4 regions of the Devosia yakushimensis genome follow, and region 2 is predicted to be linked to each of the others. Evidence: predicted binding sites of a transcription regulator. Region 2 holds the regulator's gene; each other region holds the start of a gene.
What was found. Region 2 encodes LexA, which represses DNA repair genes until DNA is damaged. Its sites were predicted from a motif close to TGTTCNNNNTGTGTTCNG; they were not measured.
Positions count from the first base shown of each region.

Region 1 (4,210 bases), on a different contig from region 2:
CGCCCAGCGCCGCGAGCAATGCGCCCATTTCGGGAATGCTGGCGCCCAGGCTATGTTCGGGCCTGCGGCCATCGACAGTGACCAGCAGCAGCCAGCCATCGGCAGTGACGCCGGCCGCGGTGCGCGGATTGCGGCGCACGAACCAGCCATTGAAAAAGCTGTTGCGATCGGTTTCCCCGATCATGTCGGGCGACCAGCCTTCGGGCGTTGGACCCTTGGCGACCGCAACGCCGGCCGCCACCAGGGTCGGGCCGCCATTGACCAGATAGTCGCCCTCACCCAGCGATACCGTCTCGCCGGCGCTGCTGACGGCAATGTCGAAACTCGCAGCTGCCCCGCTCTTGGCCGCCTCCGCCAGCGCCTCGGCCTGGCTACCGGTGGTCTGGACCACAAAGCCCTCAGCCGGCACCGGTCCGCCCAGCGCCGGGGTAGCCGCGATCAGCGCGCCGTCAGCGGCGAACCGGGCCTGAAAGCCCGGGCCACTGGGCAAGGGCGCGCCAAAGGCCGGGGTGAAGATCACGATCTCGTCGGCATCGGTGCAGGTCAAATCATGCGCCGGGGTCTCGAGCGGCGTGTCGCCCGGATTGCCGCAATTGGTGATAAGGCCGGGCTGGCGATTGAGTCCATCGGCCGTAAGGGTCGCGCCACCGGCAAAGCTCAGCGCGATGTCGCTGCGCATATCGGGCAGGATGCCGAACTGCGTGCCCAGGCGCAGCGCCGGCCGACCATTGACCGCCTCGCTGACCACCTGGCCATCGATGACGCTGATGCCGGCTGGATCGCCGGGCGTGCCACCGGTTTCGTTGACAACGAAATAGCCGCCATTAACCGCTGCGATGGCGTCCAATCGCTGGGCAATCGAGGAGGTGGTCTCCCGGCCGGCCACGGCATCGGCCGCCAGGGCCGCCTGCACCGAACCCTCGAACCGGCTTGGGTCAATCGCCAGGATATCGACGACGAAGGGTCCCTGCGCCGCCCCGCCATCTTCGCCGGTAAAACGCAGCGCCGGCTTGAGCCCCGCGGCCACCAGGGCGGCCATGCCGTCGGCGGCCTCGGCAGCGGTCGCGAATTGGCCGGAGCGGATCATGTGACCCAGCGGCTTGCCGTCGAGCGAAAAGGTGCTGGGGTCGCGGCGCGGCTCCAGCCCGGCAGCCACGAGCTTTTCTTCCAGATTCTGGGCGGCCGCATCGGTAGCGGCAAAGCCGATCTCGATGGTCCAGAACTGGCTCTCGGCCGTGCCGCCGCGCAGGATATGAACATGCTGCACGCCGGGCACCACATCCTCTGTGCTGCGCTCTTCCTGCAGGCCGGCGCTGCCCAGCGGCAGCTCGGCTTCGGGCAGCGTCCAGGCCCAGGCTTGCGGCACTATCGCGGCGCCGAGCGAAAAGGCGAGTAACAGAGAGGTGGAAATCTTGGACATGCCGGGCTCCGGACTGGGTGTGTGTAACCCTTCCCTAGCGGCCCCCTGTAACGGCGCTGCGACGCCGGGATGAACCTTGCCGCTGTTCGCTCTACGTTCTTGTTCGTCCCAATGAGCTCTGTTAGGGTCCAAGCGGGTTTGGGGGGTGTTGGGCATGGTCACTCGCGTTGCGACCGTGGCGTTTCAGGGCATCGAAGCGGTGCCGGTCGATGTGCAGGTGCAGATCGCGCCGGGCATGCCGAAATTCCTGATGGTGGGCTTGCCCGACAAGGCGGTCAAGGAGGCGAGCGAACGCGTCTATGCCGCCATGATTGCCTCGGGGCTGGGCCTGCCGCCCAAGCGCATTACCGTCAATCTTGCTCCGGCCGATCTGCCCAAGGAGGGCAGCCATTACGATCTGCCCATCGCCCTGGGCCTGATGGCGGCCATCGGGGCCATCCCGCAGGATGCGCTCGACAATTATCTCGTATTGGGCGAGTTGGGGCTGGATGGACGCCTTGCCCCGGTCAGCGGCGTGCTGCCGGCGGCCATTGCCGCCCAGGGGCGGGATCTGGGCATTATCTGTCCGGCTCCTTCGGGGCCCGAGGCGGCCTGGGCCGGCGAGGGTATCGATATCGTCGCCGCCGAGAGCCTTCTGGCGCTGGTCAATCACCTGACCGGCCGCCAGCTTGCCGCCCGGCCGCAGCCCCGCAAATACCTGCCGAACGGAGCGCTGCCCGATCTGGCCGAAGTGCGCGGCCAACAGGTGGCGCGGCGGGCGCTCGAAGTGGCGGCGGCCGGCGGGCATAACATGCTGATGATCGGTCCGCCCGGCGCCGGCAAATCCATGCTGGCGGCGCGGCTGCCTTCGATCCTGCCGCCGCTCAATCCACGCGAATTGCTCGATATTTCGATGATCCAGTCCATTGCCGGCGAATTGGCTGGCGGCGCTATTTCCGACCGGCGGCCGTTCCGCGCGCCACACCATTCCGCCTCCATGGCGGCTTTGGTCGGCGGCGGCCTGCGGGTGCGGCCCGGCGAGGTGAGCCTGGCGCATAATGGCGTGCTGTTTCTCGACGAATTGCCCGAATTCTCACCCCAGGTGCTCGATAGCTTGCGCCAGCCGCTCGAAAGCGGGGAAACCGTCATTGCCCGGGCCAATGCCCGCGTCAGCTATCCCAGCCGGGTGCAGCTGATCGCGGCGATGAATCCCTGCAAATGCGGCATGGCCGGCACGCCCGGCCACACCTGCAAGCGCGGCGCCGCCTGCGCGGGCGATTACCAGGCCCGCGTTTCCGGCCCCTTCCTCGATCGCATCGATATCCGCATCGATGTGCCCGCCGTCACCGCCGCCGATATGATCGCCCCGGCCGCGGCCGCAGAAAGTTCCACGACCATCGCCCGGCGCGTCGCCATTGCGCGGGAACGGCAACGCCAGCGCTTCCTCGAGCATGGTGCGCCCGAAATCTTCACCAATGCCGCGGCCGGGCCGACGCTGATCGAAAAACTGGTCAACCCGGACAAGGAGAGCCAGAACCTGCTCCTGCAGGCCGCCGAAAGGTTCAATCTCTCCGCCCGCGCCTATCATCGTGTGCTCAAGGTGGCGCGTACCCTGGCCGATCTAGCCGGGACCGATCGGGTGGCGCGCCCCCATATCGCCGAGGCGCTGAGCTATCGCGTCAATATGGGGTTGGCATAGTGGCCCACCGCATTTCCGCCGGCGCCTTGGTGCTGCGCGAGGAGAAAATTCTGCTGGTGCGTCATCACCGGACGGGTCGCCATGATTTCTGGGTCGGCCCAGGTGGTGGCGTCGAAGGCGGCGAAACGCTGGAAGCTACAGCAGAACGCGAAACGCTGGAGGAAAGCGGCGTGACCATAAAGGTCCGACGCCTAGCCTATCTTGACGAATTGTGGAGCGACACCGAAATCGACGTGACGGCCAATCCCGCCGAAAGCGAATCCATCATCGAAGCCAATTGGTTTGCCCGCGATCAATTACCTTCCGGCCACCTCTTCCCAGAGCCATTGCGCGATCGCTTCTGGTCAGACCTGCAAACCGGCTTCGCTGCCCCCATCAAGCTGCCGCTGCGCCGGCTGCATTTTTAGGGCGCGGCGTCGAGGGCGGCCTTGAGTTCGCGATATTCTTCGCAGTCCAGGCCGCAAACCGTCTCGATGACGGCCAGGCGGTCGGCCGCCTTGTCCCGCGCCCCGGTCTCAATATAGAGCTCGCCGAGATATTCATTGGCGCCAAGGTGACCGGGCTCGATTGCAAGCGCCCGCAGATAAAATCGCTCGGCACCGGCCAGGTCCCCGGTGTGACGCAATGTATAGGCCAGCAGGTTGAGGCTATCGGCATCGTCGGGATCGGCGGTCACCAGCCGTTGCAGCACCATTTGGGCGCTAAGCCACTTTTCACCTTCGACGAGGCGACGCGCGTCATCAAGCGTGTCGCCCGTGCTGATGTCGATCGCCCGGGCAGGCGCCGACAGCACTGCTAAGACAATGACAAGGATACGGCCGCGCATGACGTGTGCACACCCCATGAGAGCCGCAATCCAAGCATTGGCGCATGGCAGAGTGACGACAGCTGTGCAAAACCCTGTGGACAATGTTCCACGTGAATCACGCCTCAGCGCACGCTCGTATAGCCGCCCGGCACCCCCTGCGGCGACAGCACCACCTGCCAGAGGCTGATATTGCGCGCCCGGAACAGGGCGGCGAAGACATTGAGATAATAGCGCCACATCCGGTAGAAGCGCTCGTCATACTGGTCTTTCAGCCGCGGCCAGGCGGCGACGAACCGCTCATGCC
Region 1 is NZ_BSNG01000004.1:121,290-125,499, forward strand. It holds gene QQL79_RS21175 (phosphodiester glycosidase family protein) at 1-1,420, opposite strand, end outside; gene QQL79_RS21180 (YifB family Mg chelatase-like AAA ATPase) at 1,575-3,098, shown strand; gene QQL79_RS21185 (NUDIX domain-containing protein) at 3,098-3,505, shown strand; gene QQL79_RS21190 (tetratricopeptide repeat protein) at 3,502-3,924, opposite strand; gene cfa (cyclopropane fatty acyl phospholipid synthase) at 4,029-4,210, opposite strand, start outside.
Region 1: QQL79_RS21180 (YifB family Mg chelatase-like AAA ATPase) is a predicted target of LexA. The motif match lies at 1,504-1,521, and genes of this name have one in related genera.

Region 2 (4,210 bases):
GATCGGCGGCTCGACCAATGCGCCGATCCATATCCAGGCCATTGCCAAGCATATTGGCGTGGAACTGGAATTGCAGGATTTCCAGACCTATGGGCACAAGGTGCCGCTGCTGGTGAATTTGCAGCCGGCCGGCGAATATCTGGGCGAGGATTATTACCATGCCGGCGGCGTGCCGGCGGTGGTCAACGAGCTGATGGGGCAGGGCCTGATCCGCGAGAATGCGCCGACGGTCAATGGCAAGACCATTGGCGAGAATTGCCGCAATACGCCGATCCAGGATGACAGGGTCATCCGGCATTTCGACAATCCGCTCAAGACCGAGGCCGGGTTCCTGGTGCTCCGCGGCAATCTCTTCGACAACGCCATCATGAAGACCAGCGTGATCTCCTCCGAGTTCCGCGATCGCTACCTCAACAATCCGGCTCACCCCGGCATGTTCGAGGGCAAGGCGGTGGTGTTCGATGGTCCGGAGGATTATCACCACCGGATCGACGATCCGTCGCTGGCGATCGACGAGAATACGCTGCTGTTCATGCGCGGCGCCGGGCCGATCGGCTATCCGGGCGCGGCGGAAGTGGTCAACATGCGGCCCCCTGATTACCTGATCAAAAAGGGCATTCACTCGCTGGCCTGTATTGGCGATGGCCGCCAGTCGGGCACGTCGGGCTCCCCCTCGATTCTCAATGCATCGCCGGAAGCGGCGGCGGGCGGCAATCTCGCCATCCTCAAGACCGGGGACCAGGTGCGGATCGACCTCAACAAGGGTACGGCCGATATCCTGATCTCCGACGCCGAGATCGCCACCCGGCGGCAGGAACTGGCTGAGGCTGGCGGATACAAATATCCCAAGCATCAGACGCCCTGGCAGGAAATCCAGCGTGGCATCGTTGGCCAGCTTGGCGACGGCGCCATTCTCAAGCCAGCCGAGAAATACCAACGGATTGCCCAGACTAATGGTGTTCCGCGCGACAACCACTAGGCACACCCAGCTCTTGAAGCAGAAAGGCCCGCCGATCGGCGGGCCTTTTTTTATTCGGGGAAGGCACTCAAATGCTCGTGCAGAATGCGCCAGATGCCATCCCGCTTGCCCAGGACGGTCGTCCCCCTGCCACTCCCACGGATGATCTGCCCCTCGAGAGTTGTTTGCCAATGAAAACTGTAGATGCAGCATGCTGCCTCATCGGCTTTGGCGATCCAACGCAGGTCTTGCAGCCAATATGTCTCATCAGCCAGGCGTTGCCAGGTGCGCTCGAAAGCGGCTCGCGCCGCTTCCATTCCACGATAGGAACCAGAGCTAAACCAAAAGGTCGCGTCATCGTCGATCAGCGGCGTTAGCAGCTCAAAGTCGTGCCGATTGATACGCTCGGCATAGGCTGCCATCACCGCCTCAGGCGTGGCGCGATCCACAATCAGTATTTTCGCAATAGTCCGACGAGCCGACCCTGGACCTTGACCCGATCAGGCGGAAAGATTCGGGTTTCGTAGGCGGGGTTGGCGGCTTCGAGCGCGACGGTGTTGCCCTTGCGCCGCAGGCGCTTGAGGGTGGCTTCCTCGTCATCGACCAAGGCGACGATGATTTCGCCGGTGCTGGCCGATTCCTGCTTTTTGATGAGGACGGTGTCGCCATCGAAAATGCCGGCGTCGATCATGGAATCGCCGCGTACTTCAAGCGCGTAATGTTCGCCCGCGCCCAGCATCTCGGGGGGGACCGAAATGGTGTGGGAATGGGTCTGGATGGCCTCGATGGGCGTACCGGCGGCGATGCGGCCCATGACGGGAATGGAGATCGGCCGGGCATAATCTTCGCCGGCGGATTTGCGGGCCGGCGGATTGGACACTTTGCCCAGCGTGCCCTCGATGACCGATGGCTCGAAGCGCGCCTTGCGGCCGCCCAGCGAGGGGTTCATCGAATCGGGGAGTTTGACCACTTCGAGCGCTCGGGCCCGATTAGGCAGGCGGCGAATGAAACCGCGCTCTTCAAGCGCGGTGATCAGGCGGTGAATGCCGGATTTGGAAGCCAGATCGAGGGCGTCCTTCATTTCATCGAATGAGGGGGGGATGCCGCTTTCCTTCATCCGTTCGTGGATGAACATCAGCAGCTCGTGTTGTTTGCGCGTCAGCATTGGCGGCCTTCCACAGGGATTCGGAACATAGGCAGAACGACTATACGTGTTCCAGTTATGTTCCGCAATATCCCCAGCGGCCCCATCGTGATTTTCTTGGCTAGACAGTCAAAAGGCGTCGATCTGGATGGATTCGACTGTCGATCCGGCGGGGGCGCCGGGGTCGAATTCTGGCTGGATGATCAGCATATCGGCGTTGGACAGGGATGAGGTGTGGCCGCTGTCAGTCTGGGAGATTGGCATCAGCTCGGGGCCGGTGGGCGTATGCACCAGCTGGGCGCGCATGAAGTGGCGGCGCGCGGAATTGGGCGGGGTGGGGCCGGCCAAAGGCAGGCGCCAATTGGGTTGTTCGGCATAGCCGAGCCATTTGCGCAGAGCCGGCTTGATGAAGACGGTGGCGGTGACCATGGCCGAGACGGGATTGCCGGGCAGGCCGAAAATCAGCGTCTTGCCGCGGGTGCCAAACATCAGCGGTTTGCCGGGGCGCATATTGATGCGCCAGAAATCCAGCGTCACGCCGAGTTCGAGCAGCACGTCCTGGACGATATCGTGGTCGCCCACGCTGGCGCCCCCGGTGGTGATCAGAATGTCCGGCTCGGCGGCGAAGATTGATTCGAGCTTGGCCCGCAGGGCAGCGCGGTCGTCGCGGGCAATGCCGTGGTCGGTGACCTCAGCGGCATAGGGGGCGAGCATGGGGGCGAGGCCAAAGCTGTTGGACGCGACGATCTGGTCGGGTGCGAGGGGCGAGCCGGGCAGCACCAGTTCGTCGCCAGTGGCGAGGAGGGCGATGCGGGGGCGCGTGGCAACCGTAAGCGCGGGGGCGTTGGCGGCGGCGGCTACGGCCAGCTGCATCGGGCCCATGCGGGCGCCGGCTTCGATCAGGGCATCACCGGTGGCGAAGTCATTGCCGATGGCGCGGATGCTGCGGCCGGGCTTGGGCTGTTCGGCGAAGGTCACCAGATTGCCGTTTGGCGTGGCTTCTTCCTGCATGATAACGGCGTCGGCGCCGGGAGGAACCGGGGCGCCGGTGAAGATGCGGACGCATTGGCCTGCGGCCAGGCTGCCGGGGAAACCGGCGCCGGCTTGCGATATGCCGATCAGTGTGAGGCGGTGGCCGGGAGTGATGTCGGCGGCGCGGACGGCATAGCCATCCATGGCGCTGGCATTGAAGGGGGGCTGGTCGTGGGTCGCGAACAGGGTTTGCGCCAGGACGCGGCCATTGGCGTCAGCCAGGACGACGATTTCGGGGCGTACGGCGGGCACGCGCGCGAGAATGGCGGCGATGGCGGCTTCGACGGGTAAGAGGCTCATGGTGTGCGTACGAAGTCGCCGGATTTGCCGCCGGACTTTTCGAGGAGGCAGATGTCGGTGAGGACTATGGCGCGGTCGATGGCTTTGGCCATGTCATAAAGCGTCAGCGCGGCGGTGGAGGTGGCAACGAGGGCTTCCATTTCAACGCCGGTCTGGCCGGTGGTTTCGGCTGCGGCTTCAATGCGGATGGCGGTGCCGCTCTCGGCCGAGATGTCGACGCTGACCTTGGTGAGCGGGATCGGATGGCAGAGCGGGATCAGCTCGGAGGTCTTTTTGGCGGCCATGATGCCGGCAATGCGGGCCACGGCCAGGGCGTCGCCTTTTTTGAGGGTCCCGCCCATAATGGCAGTGATGGTGGCCGGCTGGGCGATGACGCGGGCCTGGGCGACGGCGCGGCGCTTGGTGGAGGCTTTGTCGCCGATGTCGACGATATGGGCTTCGCCGCGCTCGTTGAGATGGGTGAGCCTGGCCTCGGCCATTAGCGGACGGCCTCGGGCGCGCCCATCAGCAGGGTGCGGGTGGCGGCGGCGACGTCGTCCTGGCGCATCAGGCTTTCGCCGACGAGGAAGGTGCCGATGCCGGCCTCCTGTTCGAGCTTGACCACGTGGTCGTGGGTCATAATGCCGCTTTCGCTAACCAGGAGGACATTTTTCGGTACGCCGATGGCGAGGTTGATCGAGGTGTCCAGCGTGGTTTCGAAAGTGCGCAGATTGCGGTTGTTGATGCCGATGAACTCGGCGCCCAGCGCGAGGGCACGGTCGAGTTCGAGCTGGTCA
Region 2 is NZ_BSNG01000001.1:1,364,343-1,368,552, forward strand. It holds gene QQL79_RS06775 (IlvD/Edd family dehydratase) at 1-979, shown strand, start outside; gene QQL79_RS06780 (YybH family protein) at 1,030-1,380, opposite strand; gene lexA (transcriptional repressor LexA) at 1,410-2,123, opposite strand; gene QQL79_RS06790 (molybdopterin molybdotransferase MoeA) at 2,232-3,434, opposite strand; gene moaC (cyclic pyranopterin monophosphate synthase MoaC) at 3,431-3,913, opposite strand; gene trpC (indole-3-glycerol phosphate synthase TrpC) at 3,913-4,210, opposite strand, start outside.

Region 3 (4,210 bases), 400 kb from region 2:
GGGCGAATTCGGAGACCGTGGTCTGCCGGCTCTCGCTCAAGCCGGGCAATCAGGACAAGGTCAATTACACCGGCCGCTGCACCGTGGCGGGCAGCCAGCTCTCGATGAATGGCACGATCGCCTATATCGAGGCCAGCAAGCGCTATGAAGCGGCCATGACCTCCAATGTCGCCTTTACCGGCCTTGCGGTTGGGCAGAAGCGCGGCGGCGGGCTGATCTTCAATCTGCGCGAGCGCGACCAGGACGAAGAGGGCAAGGAAATCGGCATCACGGCGCAGATCGCGCTCAATGGCGGCGCCATCGATGTCAATTTCGAGGTCATGTATATTGCGACCGGCGAATATATCCGCGCCCAGGTGCCGTTCAACAAGTAGTCGGCAACTCCTTGAAATCATGAAGTCTTAACTGTGCTGCGCTAGCGTTCGGACAATCGAACTCCTAGGACGAGCGCCAGTGCGCCCCATGCAGTCATCCGCCGCCTTTCTGGGCCACCCGCCTTCGGGCGAGGCAAGGCCTGCGGCGCTTGATGCGCGGCTCGACCGGGTCCGGCAATTGCTTGGCGTGGATGGCGCGGCGCTGGCTTTTGCCGGCAGCCAGGCCATGCAGATCCTGTGGCAGGCCGGCGTCAGCGGCCAGATCGCCAAAGACCTGGCCGAATTGCATGCCCATGCCGCGCAAGGCACCGGGCCGCTTGTCATTGCCGATACCGGCCGCGGCGCCGTCCGCTTTTATGCAGGTATTCCGGTGACGTTTGGCGAGGGCGAGCCGCTTTTGCTCAGCCTGTTCGATGCCAGGCCGCGGAGCGCAGCCATGGCGGGCCAGCTGGGCATTCTGGCGCAGGAGGTGTTTGGCGGGGATAGCGAGCAGCGCAGCCAGGCCATGATCGTCCGGCTCGAATCCGAGCTTGCCGAGCGCGAGCAAGCCATTGCCGACCTGCTGGCCACGCGCCGGCGGCAGCTCGAGCTGTTCGAGCGCGCCTCCAAGACGGCCCGGATCGGGGTCTGGGAATGCGACCTCAGCGACAATAGCCTGACCTGGAGCAACGGGGTCTATGACCTGTTCGAATTCCCGGTGGGCTCGGTGGTGACGCGCGAGGAAACCCTGCGCTGCTATTCGGACGCATCGCGCGAGGCCATGGAGCGGGCCCGCGCCAAGGCCATCGCTGAATGCAGCGATTTCAGCCTCGATGCCGAGATCACCACCGTCAAAGGCCGCCGCCGCTGGATGCGGCTGACCGGTACGGTCGAGACGCGCAATGGCGTCGCCACCCGCATTTTCGGCATGAAGCAGGACATTACCGAGGAAAAGCTGCTGGCCGACCGCACGCGCTATCTGGCCGAATTCGACGTGATGACGGGGCTGGCCAATCGCAGCCAGTTCCAGGCGCGGCTGGCCGAGCTCGACACCAGGCCGATCGGCGCCTTGCTGCTGGCCGATCTCGATAATTTCAAGCAGATCAACGACACCTATGGCCATGCGCTTGGCGACGAATGCCTCAAGGAGGCTGCCGCCCGCCTGCGCGATGCCTGCCCGGCCGCCGAGCTGGTCGCCCGGATCGGGGGCGATGAATTCGCGGTTCTGTTGGGGCATGAGACGACGCCGGGGCAAATCGAGGCCGTGGCCGAACGCATCGTGGCGGAAATCGGCAAGCCGTTCATGCGGCTGGGACAGATGCTGACCCTGGGTGCCTCGGTGGGCGTGGCCTACCCCGACGGCAGCCCGGCTCCCGATCTCTTCAAGCGCGCGGATACCGCGCTTTATGCGGCCAAGGCCGCCGGACGGAACACCAGCCGGACATTCCATGCGGGGCCGCAGCACACGGTGAATTAGCTTCTGAGGCTCGCGGTACCCCCTCCTAACCTCCCCCTGATAGGGGGAGGGACCGTCTGGTGGTTTAGGACGCGATCTTGCCCAAGAGTGGAGAGATCCCTCCCCCTATCAGGGGGAGGCTAGGAGGGGGTATCCCAGGATATAACGCCACGACCCGCACAAAAAAGGAGGCCGGCGGCCTCCTTTCAACGTCTGGTCCCCGCCTCAAAACGGGATATCATCATCCATGCCGCCGGGCTCGAAGGCCGGGGCGTTGGAGGATGGGCGCTGGCCGCCGCCACCACCGGCCGGGCGCGCACCGCGGAAGCCGCCGCCATTGTCGGCGCTGCGGAAACCGCCATCGCCGCCGCCGGCATTGTCGCCGTCGCCACGGCCATCGAGCAGCGTCAGGTTGGAATTGAAGCCCTGCAACACGATTTCGGTGGAATATTTATCCTGGCCGGACTGGTCCTGCCATTTGCGGGTCTGCAACTGGCCCTCGATATAGACCTTGGAACCCTTGCGCAGATAGCTTTCGGCCACGCGGGTCAGGCCTTCCGAGAAGATCACCACGCGGTGCCACTCGGTCTTTTCGCGCTGTTCGCCGCTATTGCGATCCTTCCAGCGCTCCGAAGTGGCGATGGACAGGTTCACCACCTTGCCGCCGCTGGGCAGATTGCGCACTTCGGGATCGGCACCCAGATTGCCGACGAGGATCACCTTGTTGACGCTGCCTGCCATAGCAAAATCCTTTCAATTCAGTCCCGGGCCTTTCCGGCCGCCGGGACGCTCACATATTGCATTGCCGGGGCCAGCGGCCCCTTGGTCGCCGGACCTTACTCCGCCCTGCCCCGTCCCGCGCGCCAAACTTGGCGTTTTGAACAGAAGTGACGGGCCCTTGCACAATTGTTCTCTATATGTTCCAATTCTTAACGCAGGTCAAGCCCGCTGCTGACACAGTTTGTCAGCAGGGCTCGGCCAAGCCAGCGGCACTCCACCCATCCGTTGCGAGATCATGATTGGATTATGCTCAGGCTCTCTGGCTTTATCTCGTGCTGTTGTTCGGCATCATCATCGTGCCCGGCATGGACATGTTTTTCGTGCTGGCCAATGCGCTGACGGGTGGACGGCGCGCCGGGCTCGCCGCCACGGCGGGGATCATGCTGGGCGCGGTGGTGCATACTCTCTTCGGGGCGCTGGCCGTGGGCGTGCTGACGCAATTGCCGGTCGAGGTTTTCCGCACCATGATCCTGGTCGGCGCGGCCTATATGGCCTGGATCGGCTATACGCTGGTGCGCAGTTCGATCACGGTCGACCATATCGGCAAGGCCCAGAGCCGGTCGGGCTGGGTGGCGTTCCGGCAAGGCACCATCACCAATCTGCTCAATCCCAAGGCCTATATGTTCGTCATAGCCGTGTTTCCGCAATTCATCCGACCGGAATTCGGCCCGGTTTGGCAGCAGGCATTGGTCCTGGGCATCATGACCATCTCGATGCAATTGCTGATCTATGGCGGGCTTGGGCTCGCCGCCGCAAGGGCACGCGACGCCCTGATCGGCAACCCGCAGGTTACGCAATGGATCGGCCGTGGCGCGGGCGTGCTGTTCATCCTGGCAGCCGCCTTCGCCGCCTGGCATGGGATATTCGGTCATGTCGGGGCTTGACCGAATCCAGTTTGTTCCTTTTATGTTCCATATGCGACAGTGAAAGGCGTTTTGCGCAACCCTGCCCTGACACGATAAGGTGACGCCGGGGCGCAAGGCCCGGTAAGATGGCCGCTTGCGGCCAAGACGGTTGGCTCCTATCTCTGCACTTGCCAGCCAATATGACCCGTACTTTATATGCCGCCTGTGCCTGACACGGCGCAGCCAGCCATGGACTTCGACAATGATGCAAAAGCCCAGCCAGAACCGAGAGATCGTCGTGCGCGGCGCCCGCGAGCACAATCTCAAGGGCATCGATGTCCGGCTGCCGCGCGACAGCCTGATCGTGATGACGGGGCTTTCCGGCTCGGGCAAGTCGTCGCTGGCCTTCGACACCATCTATGCCGAGGGGCAGCGGCGCTATGTGGAGTCGCTCAGCGCCTATGCGCGGCAATTCCTCGAAATGATGCAGAAGCCCGACGTGGAGCATATCGAGGGCCTCTCCCCCGCCATTTCCATCGAGCAGAAGACCACATCGCGTAACCCGCGCTCTACCGTTGGCACCGTCACCGAGATCTATGATTACCTGCGTCTGCTCTATGCGCGCGTGGGCATTCCCTATTCCCCGGCCACGGGCCTGCCCATCGAAAGCCAGACCGTCAGCCAGATGGTGGATCGCACGCTGGAGCTGCCCGAGGGCACGCGGCTCTATCTGCTGGCGCCCATCGCGCGCGGCCGCAAGGGCGAATACAAGAAGG
Region 3 is NZ_BSNG01000001.1:1,766,437-1,770,646, forward strand. It holds gene QQL79_RS08670 (hypothetical protein) at 1-374, shown strand, start outside; gene QQL79_RS08675 (sensor domain-containing diguanylate cyclase) at 463-1,830, shown strand; gene ssb (single-stranded DNA-binding protein) at 2,035-2,550, opposite strand; gene QQL79_RS08685 (LysE family translocator) at 2,829-3,473, shown strand; gene uvrA (excinuclease ABC subunit UvrA) at 3,697-4,210, shown strand, end outside.
Region 3: ssb (single-stranded DNA-binding protein) is a predicted target of LexA. The motif match lies at 2,717-2,734, and genes of this name have one in related genera.

Region 4 (4,210 bases), 510 kb from region 2:
CGCCGCACCAGCAACGCCGCCACGGCCAATAGCTTGATCGGCACCAGCAAATAAGGGAGATAGCCGGGGTAACCGAAGCCGATAAAGGTCTCCTGCACCGCGGTCATGGAGAAGGTGTAGAAAGCAGCGCTGCCCAAATAGACGAGGCAGACCAAGCCTGTGCTGATCCAGTAAACAAGTTTCACTGCCATGCGCCATCTCCCCGCGATTTGGCAAACTCTAGCAATCTCTGCCCGCCGGTACCAGTCGGGTGGCTATCGCTACTGTCAGACCCCAATTCCGCCAAGCGGCTCGGTCGCGAAATAGTCCCCGAACCCGGCAATCATCGGCTTGGCCCTGGCTATGGTTGCCTGCACATGGGGCAGTTGCAGGGAGGCGGCGTGGCTCTCCTTGCTGTCCCAGACCTCGGTGATCCAGATACCATCCTCGCTCGCCGGATCGCGGGCTATGACATAGCTGATGCAGCCGGGCATGGCGTCATTGCCCTCCAGCATGATCGCCAGCAATTCCTCGCGTTTGCCGGGCGCCGCCAGCATCTTGCCGATGAGACCATGCATGACTTCACCCTAACTCATTGAGACGCGTGGTAAATTTTGGATCCGTCGCCGCATAGACAACATCGGCCAAGCTATCGTCGGCATAGGCATTTGTGTTGGTGACATGCCCGTCATAGCCGCCAACCTTGGTAAGCGTCGTGCCATTGCGCCAGACCAGCATGAGGCCGTGCTCTTCTTCCCAGCCGCAATTGGCTTCCATGACGACGTACCAATTGTCATCGCCGCGGCGGCCCTTGGTTAAATTGATCTCGCCGGGGCGGACATAATCCCAGATATCGGCCGGGGTCTCCGGGATGCCCATCTCCTCGTCCATCCAATCCTCGCCGCCAACGGCCTGGTGGTAGTCCTTGTAATACGCAAAGACATGGCGCGAATCCGAAATGCGGTCTTCCGGCGTCAGCGTGAGAAACGCTGCCAAGGCCGCAGCGGCTCCTGCCTCGCTCGTATCGGCATCCGCGAATGTCGTGAGTTCGGCATTGTCGAAATATGGAACTTTGAACATCAATATCTCCATGGCTAGGCGGTCATATGGTCAATGACGATAATGGTAACCGCGTGACATCCCGCCCCCACCTGCGAGAGACGCCGAATATCAATCAGCCCTAGGGCTTGATCAGTCCGCCGCTATAGCGAAGTCCATAAGCCTTTGTTCTCTCACAATAAATTTCCTCTTCACCGGAAAACAGCTCGACCCCACCCTCCGACTTATCCACGTATTCCCCGTAAGCGCCCAGCCAGCGAAATCCGCCGAGAAACCGGCCCTCGGCATACATGGCCGATAAAGCCGCCTTGATGGTCTCGCCTGCCCGCACTGCGTCGATCAGATCGGGGCGGAGGATGAAGCCATGGTAATTCATGGCCCAGACCGGCTCGGAATCGAGCCATACCGTCTCCTGGCCCAGAAAGTCCGTGCCGCCGAAATAGCTGTCGCGATAACGCCAAGCCCCCTGCGACCAGACAAGATCATACGAACCCTGCCGGCTCGACGCGGTCTTTTCTCCGCCGCCGACATAGCTGGCCTGTTTGGCGGCCACGATCACCGTGTTCAGCGCCTTCAAATTCATGACTCGCCCTCCGAAACAAACCATGAACATGGCACTCTGGAAAGTCAAGAAAATCGTGCCGCATTGACTTGTCCGAGGCCCTGCCCCAACAAGGGGCCAATCAAATGAAAGCGCCGCCCATGCCCGTCGACCAGCTCTCCGCCCCGCTCACCAAGGAACAGGCCTATGCCCTGGTCGATGCAGTGATGGAACGGGACGACCTGGCGCTGACCGCCTCGGCGCATGAGAATGAAGAGACCGGCGAATGGTTCTTCGAGGCCACCTGCGACAGCCCGCCCGATCTTGAATCATTTTCTGAACTTGCCCGGCAAACCCTTGGCGGCGCTGTCGATTTTTCCGTTGCGCCGATCGATCCGGAAATCAACTGGGTTGCCAAATCGCTGGAGGGGCTGGCCCCGGTCATTGCCGGCGGCTTCTATGTCTATGGCAGCCACGAGACCGGCCCCATTCCCGGCGGGCTGACGGCCATGCGGATCGATGCGGCCCAGGCCTTCGGCACCGGCCATCACGAGACGACGACGGGGTGCCTCGAAGCCATCGACAAGGTGCTGAAGCGCCGCCGTCCGCGGGTTCTGCTCGATGTGGGAACCGGCACCGGAGTATTGGCCATCGCGCTGGCGAAGCGCCTGCGCCTGCCGGTTATCGCCAGCGATATCGACCCTATCGCTGTCAAGACGACCCTTGAAAATGCTGAACAAAATGGCGTCGGCAAGTTCATCATCGGCATCGAGGCGACGGGCCTGACCAACCCCACCATTGCGGGCAATGCCCCCTATGACCTGATCGTCGCCAATATTCTGGCCGGACCGCTGACGGCGCTGGCGCCGGCCATGGGCCGGGTGGCGCAGCGGGGCGCGACGATCATCCTGTCGGGGATTCTGGAGCATCAGGCGCGCGGCGTGATCAACGCCTATCAGCGTCAGGGCATGATCCTGACCGAGAAATTGCAGCGCAAGGACTGGACCACGCTGATCCTGCAAATGCGTTAGCAGGCATTCGCATTTGCTCGCCGGATGCTAGCAGACTGTTAGCACCGGCAGGAGCATCGAGCCGCTTTAGTGAGCGGAAAAGCAAAATCCCCGAACTTGCGTCCGGGGATCAACAGAATCGTCAGCAGTAAACTGCAGCGGCCTTACGGGCGCTTGGTAAATGCGCCGATCAGCTGATGCTGCATGCGATAGCTGACCTGTCGGCTCGACTCGCGGCCACGGGCGTCGATGACGGCTCCCAGTGCCTTGCGGAAATCGTTCTTGCTCTCGGTCATTTCAGTCTCCATGCATGCCGACGATCTATTGCCGCCGACAGGAGCTTATCTAGTGCTTCCCCCATGCTTTGGTTAGGGGGCTAACGGCAAGCCAGCCATGCCCGTTTCGCAAGTCCCGTTACTATCCCGTTAATTTGCCGTTCAGACTTCGCGCCGCGCCAACCTCTCGTTAAGATGTTGCATGAGCCGATCAGGGACGACGCTATGACAGACCAGACTTTTCCGCCCGCCATCTTCCAGAGTTTTGAGGAAAAGGCCGACCCGAAAAACGTCGCGCCGCGACTCAAGGCCCTGCGGGCGGCCATGGAGAAGGCAGGGGTCGACGGCTTTCTCGTGCCGCGGGCCGATGCCCATCGCGGCGAGTCGGTGCCGGCCAGCGAAGCGCGGCTGGCCTATGTGACCGGTTTTACCGGCTCGGCCGGCGTCGCCATTGTCGGCAGGAAGAAAGCCGGGCTCTTCGTCGATAGCCGCTATACGCTGCAGGCCCCAGCCCAGACCGATACGGCCAAGGTGACCGTGCATGAAGCGTTGGGCGGGCTGCCGGCCGAAATCGGCGACTATGTGCCCAAGGGCGGCACCATCCGCTATGACCCCTGGCTGCATACCCCGGGGGAAATCCGCGACCTTCAGGCCAAGCTGGGCAAGCGCGCCAAGCTAGTGCCCGGCGCCAATCTGGTCGACGCCATCTGGGCCGACCGGCCCCGAGCGCCGGTAAGCGCCATCGAGGTGCTGGGCCACAACCGGGCCGGCAGGACCGCGCAGGACAAGATTGCCGATATCCAGGCGAGCCTCGACAAGGACGGCGCCGATGCGGCTGTGCTGACCCTGCCGGAATCGATCTGCTGGCTGCTCAATATCCGCGGCCATGATGTGCCCAATACACCCTTCGTGCTGGGCTTTGCGGTTCTGCCGCGCAAGGGACTGCCCTCGCTCTATCTCGACCCGGCCAAGATCACCCCGGAGCTGGAAAAGGCCCTAAACGGCGTGGCCACGATCGTCAGCAGCAAGGCCCTGCCCGCGGCCCTGGCCAAGTTGGGCAAGGGCAAGAAGACCGTGCTGATCGACCCGGCTTCGGCCCCGGAGGCCGTTGCGTCGGCACTCAAGCAAGCGGGCGCGGCCCTGATCGAAAAGCGCGACCCGGTCTTGCTGCCCAAATCGCGCAAGAACGAGGCGGAACTGGCCGGCATGCGCGAGGCACACAAGCTCGATGGCGTGGCGCTGGCAAAATTCCTCGCCTGGTTCGACGGCAATGCCCCTTCGGGCAAACTGACCGAAATCGGCATCGTCACGGCGCTCGAAGCCTTCCGCCGCGAAGACGAAACCTG
Region 4 is NZ_BSNG01000001.1:857,631-861,840, reverse strand. It holds gene QQL79_RS04105 (DoxX family protein) at 1-191, opposite strand, end outside; gene QQL79_RS04100 (putative quinol monooxygenase) at 267-557, opposite strand; gene QQL79_RS04095 (DUF6985 domain-containing protein) at 562-1,059, opposite strand; gene QQL79_RS04090 (DUF5680 domain-containing protein) at 1,160-1,621, opposite strand; gene QQL79_RS04085 (50S ribosomal protein L11 methyltransferase) at 1,726-2,610, shown strand; gene QQL79_RS04080 (hypothetical protein) at 2,754-2,885, opposite strand; gene QQL79_RS04075 (aminopeptidase P family protein) at 3,090-4,210, shown strand, end outside.
Region 4: QQL79_RS04090 (DUF5680 domain-containing protein) is a predicted target of LexA. The motif match lies at 1,633-1,650, and genes of this name have one in related genera.